Regions from separate parts of the Streptomyces sp. NPDC002403 genome, predicted to be linked through region 2. Evidence: riboswitches for the same ligand, from Rfam matches in the RefSeq annotation. Region 2 holds a riboswitch; the other holds the start of a gene.

Region 1 (14,809 bases), on a different contig from region 2:
CGCCGAAGCGACGGCGCCGCCCCCGAGGCCGCGCCGCAAGACACGGATCCCACGGGGCATCAACGAACGCCGGCTGCGCGAGAAGAAGCAGCGCGGCGAGACCAAGCGCGGCCGCTCCGGCCGCGACTGGTGAGGGCCCCGGCCCCCGCCGCCCTCACCCCAACTGCCGGTACCGGCCCCGGAAGTACGTCAGCGGCGACCCCTCCGCGCTGGGCAGGTCCGCGCTCAGCACCCGGCCGATCACCAGCGTGTGGTCGCCTGCCAGGACCCGCTGCTCGGTACGGCACTCCAGTGTGGCCAGCGCGCCGCCGATCAACGGGGCGGCGGTGACCTCGCCCCGGGTGTAGGGGATGTCCTCGAACAGCAGCCGGTCGCTGATCCGGCCCTTCATCGCGAACCGCCCGGCGACGTGCCGCTGGCTCTCGGCGAGCACGGACACCGCCCACAGCGGCTGCTCGGAGAGCAGGTCGTCCATCCGGGAGTCGTTGCGCAGACTCACCATCACCAGCGGCGGGTCCAGGGAGACCGACATGAAGGCGGTCGCCGTCATGCCGACGTCCTCACCCCGTCCGTTCTCGTCCAGCGGCGGCTCCTGGGCGGTGATCAGCACGACACCGGCGGCCAGCCGGGCGAGGGCGCCTCGGAACTCATCGTTGCTCACCCCCTCAGCATGGGGGATGGGCCGGGGACGCGGGGCGGGGGTCGTCGTCTGCAACACATCGGGCACGCTAGCCGTGGAGCGCGTGCCTCCGCATCGGGCCAAGGGACCAGTCGGGTCCTAGGACCCGTGGTCCACGGGGCGGCGCGGCCCGGTGCCTGCAACGCCCGGATTTGCGTTCAAGAAAAGTACGGAGCGGATCCGCACGGCACTCGCGACTCTTTACCATCTGTTGTGACTTGAGTCACAGAGTGCAATATTTGTTGACCCTGTGTACCGACGGCACAGCTCACTGTGATTCAGTTGCCGTGACACTGCAGTAAGTACGTCGATATGAAACCTGGAGTGCTGTCGAGGTCTCGGGGAGTGCGAGCAATGGAGGCCGAGTCGGAGCCGTACGTCCGTCTTGCGACGATGCGGCAGCTGCATCAGGCCGTGGCCGATCTCAACACGGCGCGGAGCCTGGCCGACACACTGCAGACCGTGGCCGACGGAATCGTCACCGGTCTCGGCTACGAGCTGGCCTGCGTGAACCTGGTCCGCCCCGACGGCGATCTCGTGGTCGCCGCCTTCGCGGGCAACAGCGCGGCGGAAGCCCTGATCACCGGCCGGGTGGGCTCGCGCGCCTCCTGGGAGCGCCGGCTCACCATGGGGCAGGCCTGGGACGAGCTCCGTTTCATACCCCACACCGACGGCTGGGTCCTCCTCGACGACGACGTACCGCAGTGGCACACCGACGGGCCCGACCCCCGTTTCGAGGACGAGTGGCACCCCCAGGACCGCCTCTACGCCCCGATGTACGCCTCCGGCGGCGGTGCCGATCTGCTGGGCGTCATCTCCGTGGACCGCCCGCGCAACGGCCGCCGCCCCGGCGCCTGGGGCCGCGAGGCCCTCCAGATGTACGCGTCACAGGCCGCCATTGCGATCAGCAACGCCCGGCTCCGAGCAAACATGCAGCGGGCGCTGGTCCGTCTGGAACGGGAACAGCAGGCGCTGCGGGCCAGCGAGGAGTCCTTCCGCCAGGCCTTCGAGTACGCGCCCAGCGGCATGGCCATCGCAGAGATGGGCGGCGACCAGCACGGCCGGCTGCTGCGCACCAACGACGCCCTGTGCCGGCTGCTGGGCCGGCCCGCGTCCGTGCTGCGCCGCTACTCCTTCGCCGACCTCGTCCACCCCGAGGACATCGGCACCCTGCTGCGCACCTCGGCCGAGGGCGGCCGCGCCGAGCTGCGGCTCGGGCGGCGCGACGGCACCTACCTCTGGGTCTCGCTGCGCAACTCCGTCGTCGCCGACACCGCGGACGGCCCCCGCTTCCTGCTCACCCACGTCGAGGACATAGAGGAGCGCAAGCGCCACGAGCTGCACCTCGCGCACCGGGCCTCGCACGACGCGCTCACCGGCCTGCCCAACAGCGCCGAGCTGCGCTCCCGGCTGAGCGCCCGGCTCTGCGAGCGACCGAACGCGGCGGCCACCACCCCGGTGGAGGCGCTGGACGCGGCCTACGGCGACCTCGACGACCCGGACGCGCGGACGCACGGCTACGAGGTCGACGCGGCACCCGGCGGCCCCTTCGACCACCATGTGCACGCCGTCGCCCCCGACACCGAGCACGACGACGGGGCGAAGGGGCTCGCGGTCCTCTTCTGCGACCTCGACGGCTTCAAGTCGATCAACGACCGCTTCGGCCACCACACCGGTGACGCGGTGCTGATCGAGGTCGCCCGCCGGCTCACCACCTGTGTCCGCGACGGCGACACCGTGGCCCGGCTCGGGGGTGACGAATTCGTCGTCCTCGCCGACGGGCTCGGCGACGCGGACGCCGCCGACCTGGCCGTACGCCTGCGCAACGCGATCATTCCGCCGATCCGGGTCGACGGCAGAGCGGTGCGGGTGGGGGCGAGCTTCGGCATCGGCTGGGCCGCCTGCGGCATGACCGCCGAAGAGGTGCTGCGCTCCGCCGACCAGCGGATGTACGTGGAGAAGCGGTCCCGCTCCAAGGTTCACCGCAGGGCCGGCTGACGTTCACGGCGGCGCTGCCCCCGCGCTCCGCCGCCGGTCCACCACCCGCGACGGCAATTCTTGGTGTGGGCCGTTCGGGGTAGGCTCGGCCGGTCGGCCACGGCTGGCAATATTCGGCGACGGCTGGCGACATGGTGAGGAGTGACCCAGGGATGACGGCCGGGAACAACGGCGCAAACACGCCCGAGGACGACGATCCGTTCGGCTACCTGTACGAGGACGGACAGGCGGCAGGAGCCCAGCCGCCGCGGCAGGGCGGCTACGGCTACCCGCCGGTGGGCCAGCCCGGGGTGCCCCGTACCTCGTACAACCAGGTACGCACCGTCGGCGAGCGTCAGTACGGCCAGCAGGTGCCGCCGCAGCAGGCGTACGGCCAGCAGCAGGCGTACGGCCAGCCGAACGCCCAGTACGCCGCCCCGGAGACCTACCCCGGCGGCACCGCGCAGTCCCCGCAGCAGGGCGGCCGCGGCCGGTCCGGCGGCTCCTCCGGCAGTGGCGGCCCCAACACCAAGGGCCTGCTGATCGCCGCGGTCGCGGTGGTCCTGGTCGTGCTCATCGGCATCGGCGCCGCGCTGATCACGGGCGACGGCAAGGACAAGAAGAAGGAAGAGGCCACCTCCTCCGCCGGTCCCGGCGGCCAGGTCGAGGAGTCCCCGAAGCCCCAGCAGTCCGCCAGCTCCGAGGCCCCGGCCGAGCTGCCCAAGCAGGACGCGGCGACGCTGAAGCTCGGCGGCACGGCCCAGCTGGACAACACGACCAAGGGCGCGAAGAGCGCCAACGGCCAGTACATCAACCTGAACGAGGTCGGCAGGTCGGCCACCTGGTCGGTCGAGGTGCCGGAGGCCGGTCCGTACACGCTGTTCGTGACGTACGGCGTGCCGGGCAAGGACGCCAAGACGTCCCTCACGGTCAACTCCGAGGCCCCCCGCGGCATCAACATGAAGAACTACGCCAACGCTCCCGAGGGTGACCTGGAGAAGGGCTGGACGACGACGTTCGCCTACGTCAACCTCAACAAGGGCGCGAACACCCTGATGATCTCCTGCAACGACGGCGACCAGTGCGACGCCAACCTGGACCAGCTGTCGCTGAAGGCCGGTCAGCAGAAGCGCTGAGCGTATGACGAGAACGGTCCGGCCCCATCGCCCCGCCCGGGCGATGGGGCCGGACCGTTCTTGATCACGCGGTCCGGTCGTCAGCCCATCAGTGCGAGGAAGCCCGCCACCGTCGCGGCCATCGCCTCGCGTCCCGGGGCGATGTACTTCCTCGGGTCCACGCCCGTGGTGTTCTCGGCCAGGTACGCCCGCACCGCACCGGTGAACGCGGTGTTCAGGGCCGTGCCCACGTTGATCTTGACCATGCCGGAGGAGGCGACGGCCTGGCGGATCTCCTCGTCCGGGACGCCGCTGGAGCCGTGCAGCACCAGCGGGACCGGGACGGCCTCGCGGAGCCGGCCGATCAGCTCGTGGTCCAGGGCGGCGGTGCGCTCCGTCATCGCGTGCGAGGAGCCGACGGCGACGGCCAGCGCGTCCACCCCGGTGTCGCGGACGTACGCGGCGGCCTCGGCCGGGTCCGTACGGACGCCGGGGGCGTGGGCGTCGAGCGGGGCCTCGCCCTCCTTGCCGCCGACCTTGCCGAGTTCGGCCTCGATCCAGATGCCGCGCTCGTGGCCCCAGGCCACCGCCTCGGCCGTGGCCCGCACGTTCTCCTCGTACGACAGCTTGGACGCGTCGAACATGACGGAGCCGAAGCCCTCGGTGTGCGCCTGGTGGAGCAGCTCCACGGACTCGACATGGTCGAGGTGGAGGGCGAGCGGGGCGCTGGACGCGCGGGCGACGGCGGCGGCCGCGGCGGCGATCGCACCGAGCCGTCCGCCGTGGAACTTCACGGCGTTCTCGGAGATCTGGAGGATGGCGGGGGCTCCGGCGCGCTCCGCGCCGGCCGCGATGGCCTCCGCGTGCTCCAGCGTGATGACATTGAAGGCGGCGATCCCGCGTCCCTCGGCCTGGGCGGCGGAGACGAGTTCACCGGTGCTGACGAGCGGCATGCTGACCTCTTGCTACTTCTTTCGGACCGGCGGACGGGCCGGTCCGGGACGGGCGCGGCCTCTCAGGCCGCCGGTGCGTGTTCCTCGATGCCGACGCGCGGCAGCAGCTCCTCGTACGCCGCGCGGTCGAAGTCGCCGGCCGTGGGGGAGAGCACGGTCGCCGTCGACAGTGCCACCGCCCGCCGCAGCCGGTCCGGCCAGCTCAGCCCCTCGACGAGGCCGGACAGCAGCCCGGCCACCGCGGAGTCGCCCGCGCCGGTCGGATTGCCCAGGACCTTGGCGGGCGGCGTCGCCTGCCAGGTGCCGTCGGGGGTGACCGCCAGCATGCCGTCCGGTCCCAGCGAGGCGATGACTCCGTGGGCGCCGCGGCGGCGGGCGTCGCGGGTGGCGCGCATCGGTTCGCGGGAGCCGGTGAGCTGGGCGAGCTCGTCGGCGTTCGGCTTGATCAGGTCGGGGCGGGCGGCGATGCCGCGGCGCAGCGGTTCGCCGCTGGTGTCCAGGAGTACGGGGACACCGGCGGCGCGGGCCGCGCGGACCAGTTCGGCGTAGGCGCCGACGTGGATGCCGGGCGGCAGGCTGCCGCAGAGCGCGACGGCGTCGGCCCCGGCGAGGAGCTCCTCGTACCGGCCGAGGAGGGCGGTCCACTCGTCGGCGGTGACGAGCGGGCCGGGTTCGTTGAGCTGGGTGGTGTCGCCGGTCGCCCGGTCGACGACGGCGATGGTGCGGCGGGTGTTCCCGGCGACGGTGACGAGGGCGTCGGTGACCGGCGCGGGGGCCGTCGTGGGCGCGGGGGCGTCCGCGGGCAGGCCGGCCAGCAGTTCGCGGAGCACCGCCCCGGTGGAGCCTCCGGCGAAGCCGGTGACCACCGTCTCGTGGCCGAGGGCGGAGAGCACCCGGGCCACATTGAGTCCCTTGCCGCCGGGTCGCTCGGACATGTCGCTGACGCGGTGACTGGCGTGCGGGACGAGTTCCGGGACGCCGTACGTCAGGTCGAGTGCCGTATTCAGTGTGACCGTGAGGATCACCGCGGCCGCTCCCTCGATCCCTGCTCCCAAGCGCGAAACCGTGGACGGAATGCGCTTTCTCTGGCTGTTTTCCAGGCGATCATGCCAAAAAGGAGGCGGTCGGCCCAGACCTGTGGGCCAACCGCCGTCTCTTCGTTACGTATTCGACTCACCGTCAATAACGGGGCAGATCAGCCGATCAGGGGCTCTTTGACCCATTCGCCCTTGCGCATGACGCCCTTGAGCGCGAAGTCCTCGTCCAGGACCACCAGGTCCGCGTCCTTGCCCGGTTCCAGCGAGCCGACCCGGTCGTACACGCCGAGCAGCCGCGCCGGGTTGGCGGAGATGGACTGCACCACGTCGCCGACCGGGATCCGGTCGACGGTCACGGCCCGGTGGAAGGCGGTGTCCAGGGTGAGCGTGGAGCCCGCGATCGAGTTGCCCTCGACCAGTCGCGCGACGCCGTCCTTGACCTCGACCGCGAGCGGGCCGAGCTGGTAGAGGCCGTCGCCGAAGCCGGCCGCGTCCATGGCGTCGGTGATCAGCGCGACGCGGTGGGCGCCCGCGTGGTGGTAGGCCAGCTCCAGCGCCGCGGGGTGCAGATGCGTGCCGTCGTTGATCAGCTCGACGGTGATCCGCTCGTCCTCCAGAAGCGCGGCGATCGGGCCGGGCTCGCGGTGGGCGAGCGGCGGCATCGCGTTGAAGAGGTGCGTGGCGACGGTGGCGCCCGCGTCGATCGCCTCGACGGTCTGCTCGTACGTGGCGTCGGTGTGCCCGATCGCGGCGATGACGCCGTGCTCGGCGAGCAGCCGCACCGAGTCGATGCCGCCCGGCAGTTCGGTGGCGAGCGTGAACATCTTCGCGGTGCCGCGCGCCGCGTCCATCAGCTTGCGGACCTCGGCCGGGTCCGGGTGGCGCAGCAGGTCCTCGCTGTGCGCGCCCTTGCGGCACGGCGAGATGAACGGGCCCTCGAAGTGGATGCCGGCCAGGTCGCCCTGCTCCACCAGCTCGGACAGGACGCCGGCCCGGTGGGCGAGGAAGTCCATCTCGCCGGTGACGGTGGAGGCGACCAGCGTGGTGGTGCCGTGCTCGCGGTGGGTGCGGATGCCGGTGAGGACCTCGTCCACGGTGCCGGAGGTGAAGGAGGCGCCGCCGCCGCCGTGGTTGTGCATGTCGACGAAGCCGGGGACCACCCAGTGGCCGCTCAGGTCGAGGGTCCGGGCGTCCTCGGCCGCGCTGCCCACGATCCGGGTGCCTTCGACGATCACCCGGCCGTTCTCGACGGTCCCGGTGGGAAGCACCACCCGGGCACCTGCGAGAACTGTGCTGTCTGCGCGTCCGGCCATCAGGCGGATACCTCCGTGGAGAGAAGATCCCAGGCGAGCAGCCCTGCGCCCAGGCATCCGGCGGTGTCCCCGAGGGCCGCCGGGGCGATGTGGGGCAGCTTCTGGAACGTGACGCGTTCCTCGACGGCCGCACGGAGTGGTGTGAACAAGGTTTCCCCGGCCTCGGCGAGCCCGCCACCGATGATGAGGGTGCGCGGGTCGAGCAGCGTCAGCGCGGTGACCAGTCCGGCGGCGAGCGCGTCCACCGCGTTGCGCCAGACCTCCACCGCCGCCGGGTCGCCGGACTCGACGGCCTTCGCGCAGTCCGCGGCGTCCGCCTCGGGGTCGCCGGACGCGGCGGCCCAGGCGCGGCTGACGGCGGAGGCGGAGGCCAGGGTCTCCAGGCAGCCGCGCTGTCCGCAGCTGCAGTCCGGCCCGTCCGGCCGGACCACGATGTGCCCGATCTCGCCCGCGTAGCCGTGCGCGCCCGCCTCGATGGTGCCCGCGATGCCGATGGCCCCGGCGATGCCGGTGCCCAGCGGTACGAAGAGGAAGCGGTCGGCGCCCTTGCCCGCGCCGATCCGGCCCTCGGCGAGCCCGCCGGTGCGTACGTCGTGGCCGAGCGCGACGGGGACGCCGCCGAGCCGCTCGCCGAGCAGTTGCCGCATGGGTACGTCGCGCCAGCCCAGGTTCGAGGCGTAGACCGCGATCCCGTTCTCGGCGTCGACGATGCCGGGCACGGCGACACCGGCCGCGACGGCGCTCTCGCCGAGGTGCTCCTCGCCGTACGCCCGCAGGTCCGCGGCGAAGTCGAGGATCGACTCCACGACCGCTTCGGCGCCGCGTTCTCTGCCTGTCGCCCGCCGCGCCTCGTACAGCAGGGTGCCGTCGGCCCCGACCAGTGCGGCCTTCATTCCGGTGCCGCCCACATCGAGGGCGATGACGTGTTTCACGGGGAACAGTTTCGCCCGAGGAGGCAAAAAGGTCTAGTCCACTATCCCGGTTTGTTGCGGATCCATACAAAATCCCGGCAATGAAACGCGCGACACGTGGGCGGCGCGGGAACCGGGCCGTCCCCGGACGCCTCGGGGCGAAAGGATCACGCTGCGCGAGAGGTCGCGCGGGTGGTCAGGGTCGTACCCCTTCGACTCCGCCGGACCGCGCGGCGCCGCGTACGCGATGGCCGTGAATCAGCAGGAGGGACCGCACCGGGGCACCCGCGCCGCAACCTGCCCAGCGGCAGGCGCAGTTCGGGGCAACGCATCTCGGATGCGCGGCGCCGGGCACCGGCCGGTTGCGTTGCGAAAGCGATACCGCTTTGGTGTAGACCATCGGCAACGGCCTGGGGCAGGATCGCACCTCATTCAACGGCCCCACGACGGCGTGGCGGCACGGATGACGCGACGGATGAGGACGGTCTGGCTGTGCAGCTGCGCTACCGGGTACTGACCGCGGCCGTGACCGCGCTGGGCATGACGGCGACACTGTCGGGCTGCGGCGGTGACAGCGGCCCGGGGGACGTCACACTCAGGCTCGTCGCCGCCGACTACGGCACCGGCCCGGCCAACAGCTCCCGGAAGTACTGGGACGGGCTCGTCAAGGGCTTCGAGGCGACCCACCCCGGCATCGAGGTCGACGTCAGCGTCTACTCGTGGAAGGACATCGACCGCGAGGTCGCCGCGCTGGTGAAGAAGGGGCAGGCCCCCGACATCGCCCAGATCGGCTCGTACGCCGACTACGCCAAGGCCGGCAAGCTCTACCGGGCCGACGAGGTGCTGTCCATCCGCACCCAGGCCAACTTCCTGCCGTCCCTCGCCGAGGCGGGCAGCGTGGACCGCACCCAGTACGGACTGCCGTTCGTCGCCAGCACCCGGCTGCTCTTCTACAACAAGAAGTACTTCGCGCAGGCGGGCCTCGACGCCCCGCGGACCTGGGACGACATACGCGACGACGCGGCGGTGCTCGGACAGCGTGGCGTGACCTACCCGTTCGCGCTGCCGCTCGGCCCCGAGGAGTCCCAGGCCGAGACCATGATGTGGCTGCTCGGCGGGGGCGGCGGCTACATCGACGACAGCGGCTCGTACGAGATCGACTCGGACGAGAACATCAGGACCTTCGACTGGCTGAAGACGAATCTGGTCGACAAGGGACTCGTCGGTCCCACCGCCCCCGGGGAGCTCGACCGCCAGAAGGCGTTCGACGCGTTCACCGACGGCCGGGTCGGCATGCTGAACGGGCACCCGACGCTGATGCAGGAGGCCGAGCGCAAGGGCGTCTCCGTCGGCATGGTCCCGATGCCCGGCATCGGCGGTCCCGGCAAGAACTCGCTGGGCGTGGCCGACTGGATCATGGGCTTCAAGCAGCAGGGCCACCGCGTGCAGCTGCGCAAGTTCTTCGACTATCTGTTCACCGACAAGAACGTCATCGACTTCGCCGACGAGTACGACCTGCTCCCGGTCACCGACAGCGCCTCCGCGGCCATGGAGTCCGACACCAGGTACAAGCCGCTGTGGAAGTTCCTGGCCGCGCTGCCGGACTCGCAGTTCTACCCGTACGGCAAGAGGTCCTGGGCCCGGTCCAGCGAGTCGATCAAGGAGAACATCGGCAGGGCGGTCGAGCCGAACGGCAGCCCCAGGAGCGTCCTGGGGAAGATCGCCCGCGACTCGGCCGCGGCGGCCGCGGCGGACTAGGGTCTTTCGTTTGGATCAGGCCAGATCCCGCGAGCCCGGCATGATCCAAACGAGAGGCCCTGGGGTCTTTCGTTCGGATCAGGCCGGATCCGGCCGGACACCGCGAGGCCCAGGAGCTGCTCCGGCGGGGTGGCGGCCCTGCGGACGGGCGATAGGTTGGCTGATATGACCGCCTCCACGAATGGCCCCGACGACGAACCGGACGGCCTCTGCGACCGCGACCGCGCCGTGCTCGCCGTCGAACGGCAGTCGTGGTCCGGCCCCGGGGCGAAGGAGCGGGCGATCCGCGAAGAGCTGGGCATCTCGCCCACGCGCTACTACCAGCTCCTGAACGCCCTGATCGACGACCGCCGCGCCCTGGCGGAGGACCCGGTGACGGTCAACCGCCTGCGCCGGGTGAGAGACGCGAGACGCGGACGCCGCTGAGCGCCGGACCAGGCACTCCGGCACACCCGCCCCCAACTCCCCGCCCCGGCTATAGGCTCCCCCCATGGGCAGCAACCCCGAAGCAGCCGCGCTCCCGACTCCCACCACCCGACCCGGCCGTGAGGCCCTCGCCGCGATCCTCGCGCGCCCCGACCGCGCCGTCATCGCGCTCGACTTCGACGGCACCCTCGCCGACATCGTCCCGGACCCGGAACAGGCCCGCGCCCACCCCGGCGCCGTCGAGGCCCTCGCCGCACTCGCCCCGGAAGTGGCCTCCATCGCCGTGATCACCGGCCGCCCGGCCGGCGTCGCGGTCCGGCACGGCGGCTTCGCCGGAGTTCCCGGCCTCGACCACCTCGTCGTCCTCGGCCACTACGGGGCCGAACGCTGGGACGCCGTGTCCGGCACCGTCCACGCCCCCGCCCCGCACCCCGGCATCGCCGCGGCCCGCGCCGAACTCCCGGGCGTGCTGGACAGGTCCGGCTCCTGGCACGGCACCTGGATCGAGGAGAAGGGCCGGGCGATCGCCGTCCACACCCGCCGGGCCGCCGACCCGCAGGCCGCGTTCGAGGCCCTGGGCACCCCCCTCGGTGAGCTCGCCGCCCGGCACGGACTGATCGTGGAGCCGGGCCGGCTGGTCCTGGAGCTGCGCCCGCCCGGCATGGACAAGGGTGTGGCACTCGCCCAGTACCTGCGCGAGACGGACGCCGAGTCCGTGCTGTACGCGGGCGACGACCTCGGTGACCTCGCCGCGTACGCCGCGGTGGAGAAGCTCCGCGCCGAGGGCCCCGACGGCATCCCCGGCCTGCTGGTCTGCAGCGGCAGCGCGGAGGTGCCCGAACTGGCCGAACGCGCCGATCTGCTGCTGGGCGGGCCGGGCGACGTCGTCGCCTTCCTGGCGGCGCTGGCCCGGCGGATCTGACCGGCCCGGCGGCTCACTCCCGCCGCAGCGCGTCCAACTGGTCCAGGAACCACTGCTGCGGCGGCAGCGCGACCGCCGCCGCGGCCAGGCGGTCGGTGCGCGCGGCCCGCTCGTCCTCCGCCATCGTCAGCGCCTCGTGCAGCGCCGCCGCCGTCGCGGAGACGTCGTACGGATTCACCACGACCGCGTCGCTGCCCAGCTCCTCGTACGCCCCCGCCTCACGCGACAGCACCAGCGCGCAGCCGTGGTCGGAGACGACCGGGATCTCCTTGGCGACCAGGTTCATACCGTCCCGGATCGGGTTGACGAGCGCCACGTCGGCCAGCCGGTACGCGGCGAGCGAGCGGGCGAAGTCGTCCTTGACGTGCAGCACGACCGGCGTCCAGCCCTCCGTGCCGTACACGGCGTTGATCTCGTCGGCGACCCGCCGCACCTCGGCCGTGTAGTCCCGGTACACCGCGAGGTCCTGCCGGGAGGGGTAGGCGAAGGCGACATGGACGACGCGCTCGCGCCATTCGGGCCGCTCGTCCAGGAGCGCGCGGTACGCGAGCAGCCCGCGCACGATGTTCTTGGACAGTTCCGTCCGGTCCACCCGTACGATCGTCCTCCGGCCGGGGCCGGTCTGCTCGCGCAGTGCCGCCATCCGCTCGTCCACATCCGCCTCGTGCGCCCGACGGCGCAGGAAGTCCGCGTCCGCGCCGAGCCCGTGCACCCCGATCCTGGTCCGCCCGGTGCCGCCCAGGATCTGGGTGCAGCAGCCGATGAACGCGTCCGCCCAGCGCCGGGTCAGGAACGCCGCCCGGTCCGCGCCCAGGATGCCGTGCAGCAGTTGCTCGGCGATGTCGTCGGGGAGCAGCCGGAAGTAGTCGACGGGCGCCCACGGGGTGTGCGAGAAATGGCCGATCCGCAGGTCGGGGCGGAGCCCGCGGAGCATGCCCGGCACCAGCGCCAGGTGGTAGTCCTGCACCAGCACCGCGGCGCCCGGCCCGGCCTCCTCGGCGAGCGCCTCGGCGAAGGCCCGGTTGTAGGCCTCGTACGAGGCCCACTGCCGCCGGAACTCCGCGTCGAAGACCGGCTCCAGCGGTGTCTGGTACAGCATGTGGTGGACGAACCAGAGCACCGAGTTCGCGATGCCGTTGTACGCGTCGGCGTGGACGTCCGCGTCGATGTCGAGCATCCGCACGCCCGGCTCGCCGACCCCGCGCCGGACCGCCTCCCGGTCCCCGTCACCGAGCGCGGCGCACACCCACAGCTTGTCGTCGACGGCGCTCAGCCCGGAGACGAGCCCGCCGCCGCCCCGCCTCGCGTCGAGCGATCCGTCCGTCCCCAGGGTGTAGGACACCGGGCCGCGGTTGGAGGCGACGAGGACCTGGGCGCAGGGCTGGACAGTGGGCTGGGCTTCGTGCTCGGAGACCATGTTGCGGAATCTAGCCCGATCACGAACCGCCCAAACGTGCGAAGTCAGGCCGCGCGGCGTGAAACGTACTCCTCGATCTCGCACATCGGGGGCCGCTCCTCGGTGTCCACGGCATGGGTGCGCGGTACGAAGCCGTTCGCGCCGCGCTCGAACTGGGTGAGCACCGGGCGTACCAAGTGGCCGCGGGACAGCCGCAGCTGAGCGGTCCGGTAGATCGCCGCCGCCATCCGGCCGAGCGCCTGCCCGTCCTGGTGGCGGTGCTTGCGCACCCCCACGTCGACCTGGGCCAGCGCGTCCAGCCCCACGGTGTGCAGCGCGTCGACCAGGAGGCCCAGTTCCACGCCGTAGCCGACGGGGAAGGGCAGCCGTTCGAGCAGGGAGCGGCGTACGGCGTACTCGCCGCCCAGCGGCTGGACGAAACCGGCCAGCCGCGGCCAGTGCAGATTGAGCAGCGGACGGGCCACCAGCTCGGTCACGCGACCGCCCTGGCCCGTGGTGTCGCCGAACGGGCGGTCGTACATCGCCTTCACGAACTGCACGTCCGGGTCGGTCAGCAGCGGGCCGACGATGCCGGAGACGAAGTCCGCCGAGAAGTCCTTCAGGTCGGCGTCGACGAAGCACACGATGTCACCGCTGGTGACCAGGAGCGACCGCCACAGCACCTCGCCCTTGCCGGGCACGGCCGGTATCCGGGGGAGTATCGCGTCGCGGTGCACCACCCGGGCGCCGGCTTCCCGGGCGACCTCCGCGGTGGCGTCGGTGGAACCGGAATCGATCACCACCAGCTCGTCGACCAGCCGGACCTTCTCCATCAGCTCGCGCCGGATCGTCGCGACGATCTCGCCGACCGTCGCCTCCTCGTTCAGTGCGGGCAGCACGACGCTGACGCTCCCGCGGCCCGCTTCCCCGGCCGCGGCCCTGGCGGCCAGGAGGCGGTCCAGCGGGCGGTCGGCGGCCGACCAGGAACGCCTGGCCAGCCAGCACTCGACCTCTTCCAGCACGGTCGATACTCCCCTGTATGTGATCCATCTCGCGGTTCGGACGACTATCTCAACAGTCCGGTGCTTCGGTTACAGTCTTGAACAACGCGGACGACCATCGCATGCCGGGGTCCGTCCGCCGATAAATGCCCGGATCGAAGATCCGGTGCCACAGCGCTCATCCAGAGGGACTGAGGGAACGGCCCGTTGAAGTCCCGGCAACCCCCCCACCGACCGTGAGGTCCGGTGAGGAAGGTGCCAATTCCGTCTCGTGGCGAAACGCGCCGCGAGGAAGATGAGGAGAAAGGGCCTCGCCATCATGGCTGCGCAGACCGTTGCAGTAAGCACCAATTCTTCCGTCGACGCCGAAGCCGTCGACCTCGGTCCCGCCTCGGGCCTTTCCTGCCGCGAGTGCGGCGAGCGTTTCGAACTCGGCCCCATTTTCGCCTGCGCGTCCTGTTTCGGGCCGCTCGAAGTCGCGTACGACCTGCCGAGCGGCTCCCCCGAAGAGCTGAAGAAGCGCATCGAGGCCGGACCGGCCAACATCTGGCGCTACGCCCCGCTGCTGCCGGTCCCCGCCGATGTCGCCGAGAAGCCGAACCTGAACCCCGGCTGGACCAAGCTCGTCCAGGCCGACAACCTCGCCCGTGAGCTCGGCGTCGAGCAGGGCAAGCTGTTCGTCAAGGACGACTCCGGCAACCCCACGCACTCCTTCAAGGACCGTGTCGTCGCCCAGGCCATCGAGGCCGCCCGCGCCTTCGGCTTCACCACCCTCTCCTGCTCCTCCACCGGCAACCTCGCCGGTGCCGTCGGCGCCGCCGCCGCCCGCGCCGGCTTCCGTTCCTGCGTGTTCATCCCGCACGACCTGGAGCAGGGCAAGGTCGTCATGGCCGCGGTGTACGGCGGTGACCTGGTCGGCATCGAGGGCAACTACGACGACGTCAACCGCTTCTGCTCCGAGCTCATCGGCGACCCGCTCGGCGAGGGCTGGGGCTTCGTCAACGTCAACCTGCGCCCGTACTACGGCGAGGGCTCCAAGACCCTGGCGTACGAGATCTGCGAGCAGCTCGGCTGGCGGCTCCCGGACCAGCTGGTCATCCCGATCGCCTCGGGCTCGCAGTTCACCAAGATCGACAAGGGCCTCCAGGAGCTGATCAGGCTCGGCCTCGTCGAGGACAAGCCGTACAAGCTCTTCGGCGCCCAGGCCGAGGGCTGCTCGCCGGTCTCGGTCGCGTACAAGGGCGGCCACGACGTCGTCCGGCCGCAGAAGCCGAACACGATCGCCAAGTCCCTCGCCATCGGCAACCCGGCGGACGGCCCG
Region 2 (14,809 bases):
CCGTGCCCTCGCCGATCCGTCGCAGCAGCTGCCGGGCCGCGGGGAGCTGGGCCCAGCCCGCCTCGTGCCCGTGGGTGGTGGCGACCAGGCGGCGGGCGCCGGCCCTGCGCAGCGCCGGTGCCATCAGCCCGAGCGGGGCCGCGGCGCCGAACCAGACGGAGGTGCAGCCGTGTTCGCGCAGCAGCCGGACCGCGCGCCGGGTGACCCGGGGGGTCGGCAGCAGCATCGTCGTCGGGTCGCGCACCACGGTGAACGGCTGCTCGGCGTCGAAGGCGGCGGTGGCCGCGACTCCTTCGGCGGTCCGCTTCCAGGTGGAGGCGTAGACGACGATCCGTCCGGGGTCCAGGCGCAGCGCCATGTTGTGCAGAAACGCCTGGATGCCGCCGGGGCGGGGCGGGAAGTCGTTGGTCACGATCAGGGTCTTGTCCATCCCGGCCGACAGTACCGGGCATTCCGTCCCCGATGGCTCCCGCACCGGCCGTGCGGGCATCATGGCTCCTCATACCCACCGGGCAACGACCGGCGAATGACGAATACGGATGAGGGTTCATGACGGGATCGACCGGCGCACGGCTCGCCGCCGCGGCGGTGTGGGCCCTGACCAGGGTCGCGCTGCTGCTCTTCGTCACCAAGGTGATCACCCTGCCCGGACCGGACGTGACCAGCGATGTCTCGGTGATCTACCACGGCTGGTCCGAGGTCCTGAAGACCGGTACGTATCCGGAGTCCGACGTCACCTGGCAGTACCCGCCGCTGGCCGCGCTGGCCGTCCTCTCCCCCGCGCTGCTGCCGTTCCTGGACTACGCCTCTGCCTTCTTCGTCCTCGCATTCGTGTGCGACGGGCTGGTGCTGGCGCTGCTGCTGTACGCGGGCCGGGGCGGCGGCCGGTCGGTGGCGGGCACCTGGGTGTGGGTGGCGGGGGTGCCGCTGCTCGGCACGACCGCGTACGCCCGTTACGACGTGATGGTCACGGCGGTGGCGGTGGCGGCGCTCCTGGCGGGGCTGCGGCATCCGCGGGTGATGGGGGTGCTGGCCGCGGTCGGTGCGCTGCTGAAGGTGTGGCCGGCGCTGGTCCTGGCCGGTACGGCGCGCGGCCGGCGCACGCGGCTGGCGTGGACGGCCGCGGCGGTGACGGCGGCCGGGCTGCTGGTGGGGTGCGCCGTGGCGATGCCGGGGGCGCTGGCCTTCCTCGGCGCCCAGCGCGACCGGGGCACCGAGGTCGAGTCGCTGGGCGCGCTGGTCTTCCACGTGGCGCGGCAGTTCGGCTGGCAGGGGCGGGTGGAGTACCACTACGGCTCGATGGAGTTCCTGGGTCCGTACGTGCCACTGGTGAGCACGCTCGCCCTCGGTCTGTCCGTGCTCGCGTTCGGCTGGCTGCTGATGTGGCGGCTGCAGGCCCGTGACTTCGGCGCGAGCACCCCGGCGGACGCGGCGTTCGTGGCGGTGCTGCTGTTCACGACGACGAGCCGGGTGATCAGCCCCCAGTACATGCTGTGGCTGGTCGGTCTTGCGGCGGTCTGCCTGGTGTTCCGCGACAGCCGGATGGTGCTGCCGGCCGGTCTGGTGCTGCTGGCGACGGGGGTCACCCAGTGGGAGTTCCCGCTCGGGTTCACGCACGTGGTGACCAGCGACACGACCGGCGTGACGCTGATGGTCCTGCGCAACGGCCTGCTGGTCGCGGCGACGCTGATCGCCTGCCGCCGGCTGTGGCGGCGGACGGTCCCCGGGGCGGCGCGCGACGACCGCGGGGCCGCCGTGCGGCCTGGTCCCGGCCGGGAGGCGGAGCCGGTCGGCTCCTAGGGTCTTTCGTACAACGCGGCGAGTGTGCGTGCCAGGCCCCGCGAGCCCGGCGTGATCCAAACGAGCGGCCCTAGCCGAGCCCGGAGCGCAGATACTCCCGCCAGAGCGCGGTGAAGTCCTGCGGGGTCGTGTCGAGCACCTCGCGCATGGCCTGCTCCACCGCTCCGTCCCGTCGCCGGTGCCCTCCGACGGCCCGGTAGAAGGCGAACAGCTTCTTCTCGCCCCAGTGGTCGGCGATCAGCTCGCAGGCCGCCCAGCCGCCCTCGTACGCCCTCGCCAGGCGCGCGGGGTCGCCCGCGAAGCCGAAGTCCTCGTCCGTGGGGAGCCCGGCGGGCAGGTCGCCGCGCCGGACGGCACCGGCGAGTTCGGGCGCGATCCGTGCCGGGGTGCGGTCCTCGGAGCGGTAGGCGGCCCAGTCCGCGAAACCCTCGGAGAGCCAGGCCGGGGTCCCGGCGGAGGTGTGGGCGCGGGTGGCGACATGGGTGGTCTCGTGGGTGAGGACGATCCGCTGTCCGAAGGCGCCGAGCGTGCCGTACGCCTGCGGGTTGACGATCACCCGGTCGGCGGGGGTCCGGCCCGCGCCGCCGGTCTGCCCCGTGGTGACGGCGGCGATGCCCCGGTAGTCCGCCGACGACCCCAGCAGCTCCGCCATGTCGTCCACCGTGCGCGGCACGAGCACCACCACGCGGCCCGCCCAGCGCTCCGGCCAGGCGCGGGAGACGGCGGGCACCGCGCGGTCCGCGGTCCGGGCGATGGCGCGCAGCTCCTGTCCGGTGCGGCCGACGCCGAGCACGAGGCTGTGCGTGCCGTGCACCACCCGTACGTCGCCCTGCTGCCAGAGCTGGCGGGCGCCGTCCCCGCCGTCCCGGTCCCCGACGACGTACCAGCGGCCGTCCGCCCCGTCCCGTCTCAGGTCGAGCACCCGGTCCGCGGTGACCGGGGCGGTGTCGTAGCCCTTGATCCGGTAGCGCAGCTCGACCTCGGCGGTGGCCCGGTCGGTCCCCTGCCCGGTCACGTCGTGCAGCCGGTACGTCCATGAGCCGAGAGGTACGTCCGCGAGGTTGGCGAGCTCCCTGCGCTCGGCCGTGCGCAGCCCGGTGGCCCCGGGGTCCGTCGTGGCCAGGAAGGCGTCCGTGTCGTGGTCGAGCACGGCGGCGGCCCGGCGGTCCAGCGTGGCGCGGATGCCCCGGGCGGTGGCCCCGGGGGCGGCGTCATGGCCGGGGGCCGCGCAGCCGGAGACGAGCAGCAGCCCGGCGAGCAGCGCCCCCGCCGCCCGCCGCCCGCCGTTCCGTCCCCGCCTGCCGCTCACCCGATCGAGGGTACGGTCAGACGCGGGTGACCGACGAGACGGGCATCATGCCGACGGGGTCGTAGCGCACCGGGGCCCCGGGGTACGGGGCGTGGATCACCTGGCCGTTGCCGACGTACATCGCCACGTGCCCGGCGTCCGCGCGGTAGACCACCAGGTCTCCGGGGCGGGCCTCGGAGAGCGGCACCATGTGTCCCGCGTACCGCTGGGCCTGCGAGGTCCGCGGCAGGCTGACCCCGGCCTGGGCGTACGCCCACTGCATCAGCCCGGAACAGTCGAATCCGGCCGGCCCGTTGGCCCCCCAGACGTACGGGCGGCCCAGTGCCTGCCGGACCGCCGCGACGGCCACCGCCGCGCGTGCGGAGCCGGCCGGCAGATCGGCGATCGCCGGGAACGCGCCGTCGCGGCCGGAGCGCGAGGCCCGCTCGAACTGCGCCCGGTCGGCGCCGGACAGTGTGGCCAGCAGCTTCCTGGCCTCGGTGAGCTTGCGCTCGACGGTCCGTTTGTGCCGGGTGGCGGCCGCCCGGTTGCGCTCCAGCTCGGCCAGCGCGCGGTCCGCCTCCGCGCGGGTCTGCGCGAGCCCGCGCTGGACCTGCTGGAGCTGCCTCAGCTCGGTGGCCTGAAGGCCGGTCAGCCGCTCCAGCACGGCGGCCCGGTCGAGATAGCTGTCCGGGTCGGAGGAGAGCAGCAGGGCGAGCGAGGGATCGATGCCACCGGTTCGGTACTGCGCGCTCGCCGCCGAACCCAGCACCGTACGCATCCGGTTGACCTGTTCCTGGCCGCGGGCCGCCCGGTCCTGGGCCCGGCCGACCTCGCCGCGCAGCCGGTCGGCGTTCTCACCGGCCTTGTTGTACTGCTCGGTGGCCCGCTCGGCCTGGGTGTACAGCAGGTCGATGCGGGCCCTGGCGGTCCGGGGGGCGTCCTGCGGGTCGGCGTTCGCGGTGGCCGCCCCGAGGGTGGCGGCGGCGGTCGCCGCCGCGGCCGACAGAACGGTGGCCCGGACGCTCAGGTTGAGGCCGGACTGTGTGGAACGGCGATGGGACACCACAGGACGCCGCACTCCCTTCCGCTGTACGCAGGCGCGCGCAGCCCCTGCCGCCCGGGGCGGGCGGACCGACGAACGGGAGCTGCACGGCAGGCAGACAGTAGTCGGGTGATCACGGAGCGGCGAACGGCCGCGCCGGACGGAGGGCGGCGGAAACGGCGACGCCCCGCCGGTGACCTGTGGTCTCCGGCGGGGCGGACTGTCCGGGCGGGCGCGGGAATTCGCCCGTTCGGGCGTCGTCAGCCGACGCGCACGCCGAACTGGAAGCTGCCGATGGTGTCCATCGACTCGTAGCGGACGACGGTGCCCGGGTACGGGGCGTGCAGGACGGTGTTGTTGCCCGCGTAGAGGCCCACGTGCTCGGTGTTGTTGAAGAAGACCAGGTCGCCCGGCTTCAGGGCGCTGCGCCCGATGCGGACACCGTCGTTGACCTGGGTGTACGTGACCCGGGAGATCTGGACGTTGGCCTGGGCGTAGGCCCACTGGGTCAGCCCGGAGCAGTCGAAGGATCCGGGGCCCGTGCCACCGCGGCCGTACGGCTTGCCCTTCTGGGTGGCGGCGGCGTTCAGGGCGGCAGCGCCCCAGGCGGAGGCGGGGGCCTCGTTGCCCAGCTCGACCCGCTCACCCGCGGCGCGGCTGGCGCGCTGTTCGTCCTCGCGCATCTTCGTGCGCTCGGCCTGGGTCATGGTGTTGAGCAGGCGCTGCGCCTCGGCCAGCTTGCTCTGGAGCTTCTGCTTCTTCGCGCCGAGCGACTTGCGTACGTCCGCGAGGTCACCGAGCTTGTCCTGGGCCTCCTTGCGCTCCTGCGCGAGGACCCGCTGCTTCTCCTGGATCTTCCCCAGGGTCTCGGTCTGCTTGGCCGTCAACTGGTCGAGGGCCGAGGCCTCGTCGAGGAAGGTGTCCGGGTTGGACGAGAGGAAGAGCTGCACCGACGGGTCGATGCCACCGGAGCGGTACTGCGCGGCGGCGAGCGAACCGAGGCCGTTGCGGAGCGTGTTGATCTCCTGCTGGCCGCGGGCCACCTTGTCCTGCAGCGCGCTGACTTCCTTCTCCAGCTTCTGCTGCTTCTCCTTGGCGCCGTAGTACTGCTCATTGGCCGCGCCGGCCTCGTGGTTGAGCTTCTCGACCTTCGCCTTGACCTCGCCCTTGGAGGGCTTCGGGTCGGCGTGGGCCGCCTGGGAGGTCAGGGCCACGGCCGCGGCGGCGGTCGCGGTGAGCACGGTCACACGGGCGCGGCTCGGCGGTTTGGGACGACGGTGGGACGCCACGGAGGCGAGCTCCTTCTTCCTCGAGCCGCCTACCGGGCTGTGGGGGACTGGGATCCCCGGCTCCGTGCATGCCACGGACTCGGCGGTGCCTTCACCGTCACCCCGGATGGGTGATCAACCGTGCGAAGGTTCGAGGCCCGACCCTAGTGACCAACTTGTGATCAGTTCAAATCCTCACCCGAAAAATCTCATCACGGGCTGCACTTCTTTACCCATGACACACAGGGCGTAGCTGCGGCCTGACGGACCGTTCCCCGATTTCCGCCGAGACCCGGCAAGTGCCGCTAGACGCGCGAAAGGCGCTTCAGGAGCAAGACGGACGCAACGGGCCTGGCGCCCGCCTTCGCCACTCCGTCGGCGACTTCGCGGTCGGTGGAGACCACCACGACGGGCCTGCCCGGAGGTTCGGCGCGCGCCAGCTGGCGGATCAGCTCGTCGGCGGTCACCCCGGGCTTGCTGAACAGCACCCGGACCCCGCGCGGCGGCGCGAGCAGCACCGGGGCCGCCAGCTCGGCCCCGTCGAAGACGCAGGTCATCTCGGCGCCGGTCTGCGCCGCGAGCACCGAGAGCCCGCCCAGCAGCCTCAACCGCTGCTTCTCCAGCGGCAGCTGCGGGTAGCCGGTCTTGGTGACGTTGTAGCCGTCGACGATCAGATGCGCCTGCGGCAGCGCGAGCAACTGGTCGAGCAGGGCCGGGTCGGTCTCCGAAAGGGCCCTGGCGGCAATGTCCTTGGGCGACATCCGGCCCGGCTCGACCGCGTCGACACCGTCGGCGGGGCGGAGCGAGGAGGGCGGCAGGGCCAGTTCGCGACGGAGTCCGCTCGCCGCGTCGAGCACCGTGTCCAGCAGCAGTCGCAGCCGCATGTCCTCGACCGAGCGGCCCTCCCTGGCGGCCCGGCGGCCCGCCTCCACCGACGCCTCGGCCTCCCCCAGCCGCGCCTTGAGCCGACGGCTCTCGCTCTCGGCCGCGGAGACCTGTGCGGCCGCCTCGGACCGTACGGTGTCGGTCTCGGCCCGGCTGCGGCGCAGCGCGGCCTCTCCGCGCCTGACCTCGTTGACGGCACTGCGCAGCTTGCGCTGAAGGGATTCGGCCTCCTTGCGGGCCGCCTCCAGCTCGCCGCGCAGCCGCTCCGTCTCGCTCTTCGTCTGCGAGCGGGCCCGGGCGAGCTCCTCGCGCAGCCGGTCCAGCTCGCGGCGGCTCTCCTCGTCGATGCGCTCGGCGTCGGCGCGCTGGGCCTCCTCGCCCGCGGCGGCGACCAGCTTCACCCAGCCCGCCGGGCGCAGCACATAGGCCGCCGCGGCCACATCGACGGGGTCGGCTGCGGCGGGCGGAGCACCGGCTTCCAGGGCGGCGGCCAGCTCCGGCTGCTCCTCCTTGAGCCGCTCGCCGATGCGCTGCCGGAACAGCGCGTCGCCCTCCAGGGCGGCCGCCATGGCGTTCCCGGCGAACTTGGCCCGCCGGTTCGGGGTGAAGCGGGCGTACTGCCGCAGCTGGGCGGGGAGTTCGGTGACGGTCAGGCCGCCGAACGCGTCCGAGACCAGCGCGACGACCCGCCGCCGCACGCCTTCGGGCAGCGGGCGGTCGAGCGCCTCGACGGCGTCGTCGGCCGCCTCGGCCGACTCGGCGCCGCTCTCGGGCTGCTCCACCATCCGTCACCCCAAATGTCTGTGGGCGCGGCTCCGTCAGGAGTCGGCACCCGGCCTGTCCACCAGTTCGATCTGGTCCACCGCGTTGCACCACCGGCAACGCACCGACTCGATGGTCTCACTGACCACCTCGCGTTCCTCGACGCTGGACTCACCGGCCAGGTCGAGATGGACGTATTCGACGACCTTCGAGGAGCGCGTCACGTCGAAGCGCGTGAGATTTCCGCAGAGCGTGCAGCGCCAGCGAGTCCCGTCGGTCGGCTGGGGAACCGTCGTCATCGTTGCGTCCTCTTTCGTCGAGCCTCGTGCTGCCTTGCCTTCAAGGATCTCGCGGTGCGCCGTCGAACTGCGGATGTCCTGTCGTAACCCTACGGCCTTGCCGCGTCCCCCCGACACGGCGAGGCGGTCTGTCCCGTTCCCTCCGCTTGCGTCATGCTCTGTTCATGATCGATCGGCGAGCTGTGACCGGCAGGCTGACCGGTGGGCTGCTACGGACGGTCACCTCGGGCGGCCCGCTGGTGACCCATGCCCTGATCACGGTCTGCGCCGTGGTCTTCGTGATCAGCCCGCTCTCCGGCCTCGCCCCGGTGCCGGGGACCGCCGACGCCCTGCTCGCCGCCCAGGCCGGGTACTTCGAACGCTGGGGCGTGATCCCCAGCGAGCTGTGGGAGGGCTCGGCGCGCGCCCTGCTCACCCCGCTCACCGCCCTGTTCGTGCACGGCAGCTGGCTGCACCTGCTCGGCAACATGCTCTTCCTGTACGTCTTCGGCGCGATGACCGAGGAACGCATGGGCCGGCTCGGGTTCACCTTCTTCTACGTCATCTGCGGCTATCTCGCCCTGGTCGCCTACGCGGCCGCCCACGCCACCTCCGACCAGACGCTGGTGGGGGCGTCGGGGGCGATCTCGGCGGTGCTCGGGGCGTTCCTGTACCTGTTCCCCAGGGCCCGGGTCACCAGCCTGTTCCCGTTCCTCTTCTTCCTGCCGCTGCGCTTCCCCGCCTGGATCGTGCTGGTCTTCTGGTTCGTCCTGCAGTGGCTGGCGGTCCAGGGCGCGGGCGACGGGGGGCCGGGGGTGGCCTATCTGGCCCATGTGGTGGGCTTCGCCCTGGGCTTCGTCTACGCCTGGGGACGTTTCCGGCGTACGGATAGAGTGAAGACACCAGCCACGGCCACCGAGGGAGAAAGCCAGCCGTGATCACCGCGATCGTGCTCATCAAAACCAGCGTGGACCGTATCCCCGAGATCGCCGAGGCCATCGCGGCGCTGGACAGCGTCAGCGAGGTCTTCTCGGTCACCGGTACGTACGACCTGATCGCCATGGTCCGGGTCGCCAGGCACGACGACCTGGCCGACGTCATCCCCGGCCGGATCAGCAAGATCCCCGGAGTCGAGGCCACCGACACGCATGTGGCGTTCCGTACCTACTCGCAGCACGACCTGGAGGCCGCCTTCGCCATCGGCCTCGACGCGTAGGCGCCCCTTCACGACGTGACACTTCGGCGGGGGACGGGCTGGGCTGCCCGTCCCCCGCCGAAGTGCTGTGTGTGCCCGTCAGTGCTGCGCGGCACCCCGGTCCGGGACGCAGCGGCCGTCCTCGGTGCGGTACTTCCACTGGGCGCCCTCGCTGACCAGCTCCCTGACCGCGCGGACGAAACGCTCGATGTGCTCGTCCGGCGTACCGGCGCCGAAGCTCACCCGGATCGCGTTGAGCGAGCGCTCCCCAGGCTCGGCCTCCGGCGCGCCGCACTCGCCGACCTCCTGCGGGTCGCTGCCCAGCAGGGTGCGGACCAGCGGGTGGGCGCAGAACAGTCCGTCGCGGACCCCGATGCCGTACTCGGCGGAGAGCGCGGCGGCGAAGTGCGAGCTGTTCCAGCCCTCCACCACGAAGGAGATGACGCCGACCCGCGGGGCGTCGTCGCCGAACAGCGAGAGCACCTTGACCTCGGGGACGGTGGCGAGGCCGGCCCGGACCGTGTTCACGAGGTGCTGCTCCCGGGCGACCAGGCTGTCGAAGCCCGCCTCGGTGAGCGCCTTGCAGGCGGAGGCGATGGAGTACACGCCGATGACATTGGGGGAACCGGCCTCGTGGCGGGCGGCGGTGGAGTGCCACTCGACGTCCACGCCGCCGTCGGTGCGGCGGGCGACCTTGCGCGAGGCGCCGCCGCCCGCGAGGTAGGGCTCGGCCGCCTGGAGCCAGTCGGCCCGGCCGGCCAGGACGCCCGAGCCGAAGGGCGCGTACAGCTTGTGTCCGGAGAAGGCGACCCAGTCGACGTCCAGCTCGGCGATGTCGACGGGGTGGTGCGGGGCGAGCTGCGCGGCGTCCAGCACGATCCGGGCACCGTGCGCGTGCGCCGCGGCGGCCAGCTCCTTCACCGGCCACAGCTCTCCGGTGACATTGGAGGCGCCGGTGACACAGACCAGCGCGGGGCCGTAGGGCTCGCGGTCGGCGAGCGCGCGCTCCAGCGTCTCGACGGCCTGGGCGGGGGTGCGCGGGGCGTTCAGATAGGTCACCCGGGCGTCGCGCCAGGGCAGCAGCGAGGCGTGGTGCTCGGTCTCGTAGACGAAGACCTGGCAGTCGGCCGGGACGACCGCGGCCAGCAGGTTCAACGAGTCGGTGGTCGAGCGGGTGAAGATCACCTGGTCGTCGGCGCGGCAGCCGAGGAACTCCGCGACGGTGGCACGGCTGTTCTCGAAGAGGTCCGTGGAGAGCTGCGAGAGGTAACCGGCCCCACGGTGGACGCTGCCGTAGTACGGGGCGTACGCGGCGACATCGTCCCAGACGCGCTGGAGGGCGGGGGCGCTGGCGGCGTAATCGAGAGCGGCGTAGGTGACCTCACCACCCGTGACCAGCGGAACCGTTACATCCTTGCCCAGAACCGGCAGAGGGGCACAAAGCGACTGGTCGGCGGCAGCAGTGAAGACAGACATGGCGAACTCCCGTAAGAGGCAGGCGAATCGCATGCGCCGGCGGATACGCGGCAGCGCAGCGGAAAAGAGAAAAGGGGTGTGCGGAAGAGGGCCGACGGCCCTATCGCATTCGCGTGCTCACAAGAGACTCCCTAGGGACCAGGACCCCGGGGGTTGGCATTCACCGATGCCGAGGGGCCCGCGCTTGCCGCAGACCTCGCTGCCTACGGCCTGGTCTTCACCCGGGGCACCCCGCCACGGACGGAGGGTTGCCGGACAGCGGGCCGGGGCCGTAGTCGCTGTCACTCATGACCTGCCCAGCATCTTGCCATACGTACGAAAGCGCGCAAGGCGCAGTCCAGAATCCGGACCGCGCCCTGCGCCACATCTGTGCCCGTCTCAGGCGTTGCTGGCCGCCACCCAGCGCTCCAGCGCACGCGCCGCCGACCCGGAGTCGATGGACTCGGCGGCCTTCGCGATCCCGGCCGCGAGCTGCTCGTCCAGCGTGCCGTCCGTCGGGTCGAGAGCCGTCAGCGCCGCCGCGGAGTTGAGCAGCACGGCGTCCCGGGCGGGCCCCCGCTCGCCGGACAGGACCCGCCGGGCCACGTCGGCGTTGTACGAGGCGTCCGCGCCTCGCAGGGCCTCCACGGGCACCAGTTCCAGACCGACGTCGCGCGGGTCGAAGGTCTCCTCGCGCACCGCTCCGTCCCGGACCACCCAGACCCGGGAGGTCGCGGTCGTGGTCAGCTCGTCCAGACCGTCGTCGCCGCGGAAGACCAGCGCCGAATTGCCGCGCTCGGCGAGGACACCGGCGACGATGGGCGCCATCCGCAGGTCGGCGACACCGACGGCCTGGGAGCGCACCCGGGCCGGGTTGGTGAGCGGCCCGAGGATGTTGAACGTGGTCGGCGTGCCGAGCTCCTTGCGGGCCCTGGCCGCGTAGCGCAGGGCGGGGTGGAACTTCACCGCGAAGCAGAAGGTGATGCCCGCCTCCTCGGCGACCTCGACGACCCGCTGCGCGGAGAGGTCCAGGTTGACGCCGAGCTTCTCCAGCACGTCGGAGGCGCCGCTCGCCGACGAGGAGGCGCGGTTGCCGTGCTTGACGACCTTGGCGCCGGTGCCGGCGATGACGATCGCCGACATGGTGGAGATGTTGACGGTCTTGGCGAGGTCGCCGCCGGTGCCCACGATGTCGACCGTGCGGCCGGGTACGTGGATGGTGTTGGCGTGCTCGTACATCGCCCGTACCAGGCCGGACACCTCGTCGATCGTCTCGCCCTTGGCCCGCAGCGCCACCGCGAACCCGGCGGTCTGCACATCGGTGGCCTCACCGCTCATGATGCGGTCCATCGCCCACGCGGTGTCGTCGGCGGTGAGGTTCTCGCCGCGCAGCAGGGGGTTCAGCACGCCGGGCCAGGTACGGTCCGCCACGCTGTCGCCGCCGATCGGGGTCACAACGTTCATGGTCCGCTCCTGGGGTCCACAGCCGGTAAAAGGGATGACCTCCACCCTATCGAGCGCCAGGGGCAGCAAAGAGCCCCGTCCATCGAATGGACGGGGCTCCCGCTGTGGCGATCAGTTCAGGCGATCAGTGGTGACCGTGGCCGCTGGTGATCTCCTTGTACTCCTCGGCGGTGGGCTTGGCGATCTGGTTGTCCTCGCCGAAGTAACCCTTGCTGAGCCGGGCCCGCAGCTTCTGCAGGGCCGACACCTTGCGCTCGACACCGTTCTCGTCGACCGTCGGGCCGATCTCGACCGGCTTGTACTGCTCGTGCGCGGTGAGCGTGTGCAGCTGCTCGGGGCCGAGCGGCTCGTGGATCTCGACGAACTCACCGTGCGGCAGGCGCTTGATGATGCCGGACTCGCGCCCGTGCAGCACCTTCTCCTTGTCGCGGCGCTGGAGGCCGAGGCAGATCCGCCGGGTGGCGATGAACGCGAGGACCGGTCCGACGAAGATGAAGATCCGGACGAACCAGGAGATGGCGTTCAGCGACAGGTGGAAGTGCGTGGCCCACAGGTCGTTGCCACCGCCGATGAAGACGATGACGTACTCGGTGATCCAGGCGACACCGAAGGCCGTCCGGGTCGGGGCGTTGCGCGGGCGGTCCAGGATGTGGTGCTCGCGCTTGTCGCCGGTGACCCAGGACTCCACGAACGGGTAGACCGCGATGATCGCGAGCACCAGTCCGAAGGCCATCAGCGGGATGAACACACCCAGGACGAGCGTGTGACCCCAGAGGTTGATCTCCCAGCCCGGCATCACTCGGATCAGACCCTCGGCGAAGCCCATGTACCAGTCGGGCTGGGCGCCGGTGGACACCTGGTCCGGGCGGTACGGGCCGATGGCCCAGATCGGGTTGATCGAGGCGATGGCCGCGATGACGGCGATGATGCCGAAGACCAGGAAGAAGAAGCCGCCGGCCTTCGCCATGTACACCGGCAGCAGCGGCATGCCGACGACGTTCTTGTTGGTGCGGCCGGGACCCGCGAACTGCGTGTGCTTGTGGTAGAAGACCAGGATCAGGTGCGCCACCAGCAGGCCGAGCATGATGCCCGGCAGCAGCAGGATGTGGATCGAGTAGAACCGGGCGACGAAGTCGTGACCGGGGAACTCTCCGCCGAACAGGAACATCGAGATGTACGTCCCGACGATCGGCATCGACAGGATCGCGCCCTGCGTGAAGCGGACACCCGTACCGGACAGCAGGTCGTCCGGGAGCGAGTAGCCGGTGAAGCCGGTGAACATGCCCAGCACGAACAGCAGGAAGCCGAACAGCCAGTTGATCTCACGCGGCTTGCGGAACGCACCCGTGAAGAAGACGCGCATCATGTGCACGAACATGCCGGCCAGGAAGATCAGCGCGGCCCAGTGGTGGATCTGGCGAACCAGCAGACCACCGCGGACGTCGAAGCTGATGTCCAGCGTCGAGGCGTAGGCCTCGGACATCTTGATGCCCTGCATCGGCTCGTACGAGCCGTGGTACACGACCTCGTTCATGCTCGGGTGGAAGAACAGCGTCAGATACACACCCGTGAGGATGATGATGATGAAGCTGTAGAGGGCGATCTCACCGAGCATGAAGGACCAGTGGTCCGGGAAGATCTTGCGCATGTTGGCCTTGGCCAGGGAGTAGATCCCGAGCCGGCCGTCCGCCCAGTCGGCCACCCGCTCACCGGCGGGCGCCTTGCGCTGTGTGTCGGTCGCAGTACTCATCCGCGCTCCCAGAATGCAGGACCGACGGGCTCTTCGAAGTCACCGAGCGCCTCGAGGTTGCCCTCGCTGTTCACACCGATCCGCAGCTGCGGAAGGGCGTGACCGGCCGGACCGAAGATGACGCGGGCGCCGTCGGAGAGGTCGAAGGTGGACTGGTGGCACGGGCAGAGCACGTGGTGCGTCTGCTGCTCGTACAGGCTGATCGGGCAGCCGACATGGGTGCAGATCTTGGAGAAGGCCACGATTCCCTCGTGGGCCCACTCGCGCTCGCGCTTGTCCTTGATGTTCTCCGGCTGGATGCGGATGATCATCAGCGCGGCCTTGGCGATCTGGTTCTGGAAGTCCTCCGCCTCCTCCGTCAGCCCCTCGGGCATGGCGAAGGTCAGCGAACCGACGGCGACGTCCTCGGGACGCAGCGGCTCCATCGTGTTCATGTTGATGAGCTGCTTGCCCTTGGCCCACAGGGTGTTGCGGAGCTTCTTCTCCGGCAGCGGACCGAGGTCGCGCAGCAGCACCACACCGGAGAGCGGCACCAGGGCCAGCGCGCCGAACATGGTGTTGCGGATCAGCTTGCGCCGTCCGAACGCGGACTCCTCGGCACCTGCCGCGAAGTCCGCCAGGACCTTCGCCTTGACCTCGGGCGTCGCCTCGATGGCGTGCCGGTCGTCGGCGACCTCCACGTCGGACATCAGCGTGCGCGCCCAGTGGACGGCGCCGGCGCCGATCGCGAAGAGGGCCACGCCCAGGGTCAGACCCAGGGAGAAGTTGAGCGCGCTCACATGGCCGAAGGGCCAGATGTACACGATCTTGTCGACCGGGAAGATGACGTACGAGGCGATGAAGCCGATCGTCGCCAGCATGGACAACGTGAACATGAACGCGACGGCGCGCTCGGAGCGCTTCGCGGCCCGTTCGTCGATGTCCTGGATGCGCGGCTTGTGGGCCGGCAGCCCCGGGTCGGCGAACGGATCGCCCGCGGTCTCTACCGCGTCGTGCGCGGGGGCCTGCTCAGCGGGCAGGTTCTCTTCTGGAATCTCTTGGCTACTCATGACTTCTTGGCCTTAGCGGTGTGGGCCGCGACCCAAATGGCAACTGCGATCAGTGCGCCGAGCCCGAAGATCCAGGCGAACAGCCCCTCGCTGACCGGCCCCAGGCCGCCCAGCTTCAGACCACCCGGGTTCTCCGTCTGGTCGCCGTTGACGGTCTGGATGTACGCGATGATGTCCCGCTTCTGCTGCTCGGGCATCGTCGTGTCCGGGAAGGACGGCATGCTCTGCGGGCCGGTCTGCATGGCCTCGTAGATGTGCTTCGGGTCCACGCCCTCAAGGCTGGGCGCGTACTTGCCGTTCGTCAGCGCGCCGCCCTCACCGGTGAAGTTGTGGCACTGCGCGCAGTTGGTACGGAACAGGTCGCCACCCTTGGCGATGTCCGCACCCTCAGGGCTGACCTGGCTCTTGTTCGGAATGATCGGGCCGGCGCCGAGCGACGCGACGTACGCCGCGAGCTGGTCGATCTGCGCCTGGCTGTAGATGACCTTCTTCTTCGGCACCTGGGCGCCGGGCTGCTGCGCCGGCATACGGCCCGTACCGACCTGGAAGTCAACGGCGGCGGAGCCCACG

What was found. A riboswitch is a leader RNA that binds a small molecule or an ion and turns the genes downstream of it on or off. The one in region 2 is predicted to bind S-adenosylmethionine.
Region 1: linked by a shared signal. The riboswitch ahead of thrC (threonine synthase) and the one ahead of ACWCPY_RS04310 (aminotransferase class V-fold PLP-dependent enzyme) in region 2 are both predicted to bind S-adenosylmethionine.

What each region holds. Positions count from the first base shown of each region.
Region 1 is NZ_JBSFBQ010000082.1:6,431-21,239, forward strand. Features, by position in the region: gene arfB (alternative ribosome rescue aminoacyl-tRNA hydrolase ArfB) at 1-133, shown strand, start outside; gene ACWCPY_RS40035 (flavin reductase family protein) at 155-661, opposite strand; gene cdgB (diguanylate cyclase CdgB) at 1,034-2,677, shown strand; gene ACWCPY_RS40045 (carbohydrate-binding protein) at 2,830-3,792, shown strand; gene ACWCPY_RS40050 (class II fructose-bisphosphate aldolase) at 3,873-4,724, opposite strand; gene ACWCPY_RS40055 (1-phosphofructokinase family hexose kinase) at 4,787-5,749, opposite strand; gene nagA (N-acetylglucosamine-6-phosphate deacetylase) at 5,920-7,074, opposite strand; gene ACWCPY_RS40065 (ROK family protein) at 7,074-8,006, opposite strand; gene ACWCPY_RS40070 (ABC transporter substrate-binding protein) at 8,478-9,743, shown strand; gene ACWCPY_RS40075 (DUF3263 domain-containing protein) at 9,909-10,169, shown strand; gene otsB (trehalose-phosphatase) at 10,234-11,091, shown strand; gene ACWCPY_RS40085 (alpha,alpha-trehalose-phosphate synthase (UDP-forming)) at 11,105-12,508, opposite strand; gene ACWCPY_RS40090 (glucosyl-3-phosphoglycerate synthase) at 12,553-13,509, opposite strand; SAM riboswitch class I at 13,664-13,790, shown strand; gene thrC (threonine synthase) at 13,808-14,809, shown strand, end outside.
Region 2 is NZ_JBSFBQ010000002.1:404,339-419,147, reverse strand. Features, by position in the region: gene ACWCPY_RS04355 (glycosyltransferase family 4 protein) at 1-430, opposite strand, end outside; gene ACWCPY_RS04350 (glycosyltransferase 87 family protein) at 550-1,800, shown strand; gene ACWCPY_RS04345 (hypothetical protein) at 1,871-3,109, opposite strand; gene ACWCPY_RS04340 (NlpC/P60 family protein) at 3,126-4,157, opposite strand; gene ACWCPY_RS04335 (NlpC/P60 family protein) at 4,394-5,422, opposite strand; gene ACWCPY_RS04330 (NYN domain-containing protein) at 5,707-7,068, opposite strand; gene ACWCPY_RS04325 (hypothetical protein) at 7,105-7,347, opposite strand; gene ACWCPY_RS04320 (rhomboid family intramembrane serine protease) at 7,512-8,264, shown strand; gene ACWCPY_RS04315 (Lrp/AsnC family transcriptional regulator) at 8,261-8,542, shown strand; gene ACWCPY_RS04310 (aminotransferase class V-fold PLP-dependent enzyme) at 8,621-9,997, opposite strand; SAM riboswitch class IV at 10,173-10,290, opposite strand; gene trpD (anthranilate phosphoribosyltransferase) at 10,376-11,440, opposite strand; gene qcrB (cytochrome bc1 complex cytochrome b subunit) at 11,565-13,190, opposite strand; gene qcrA (cytochrome bc1 complex Rieske iron-sulfur subunit) at 13,187-14,239, opposite strand; gene qcrC (cytochrome bc1 complex diheme cytochrome c subunit) at 14,236-14,809, opposite strand, start outside.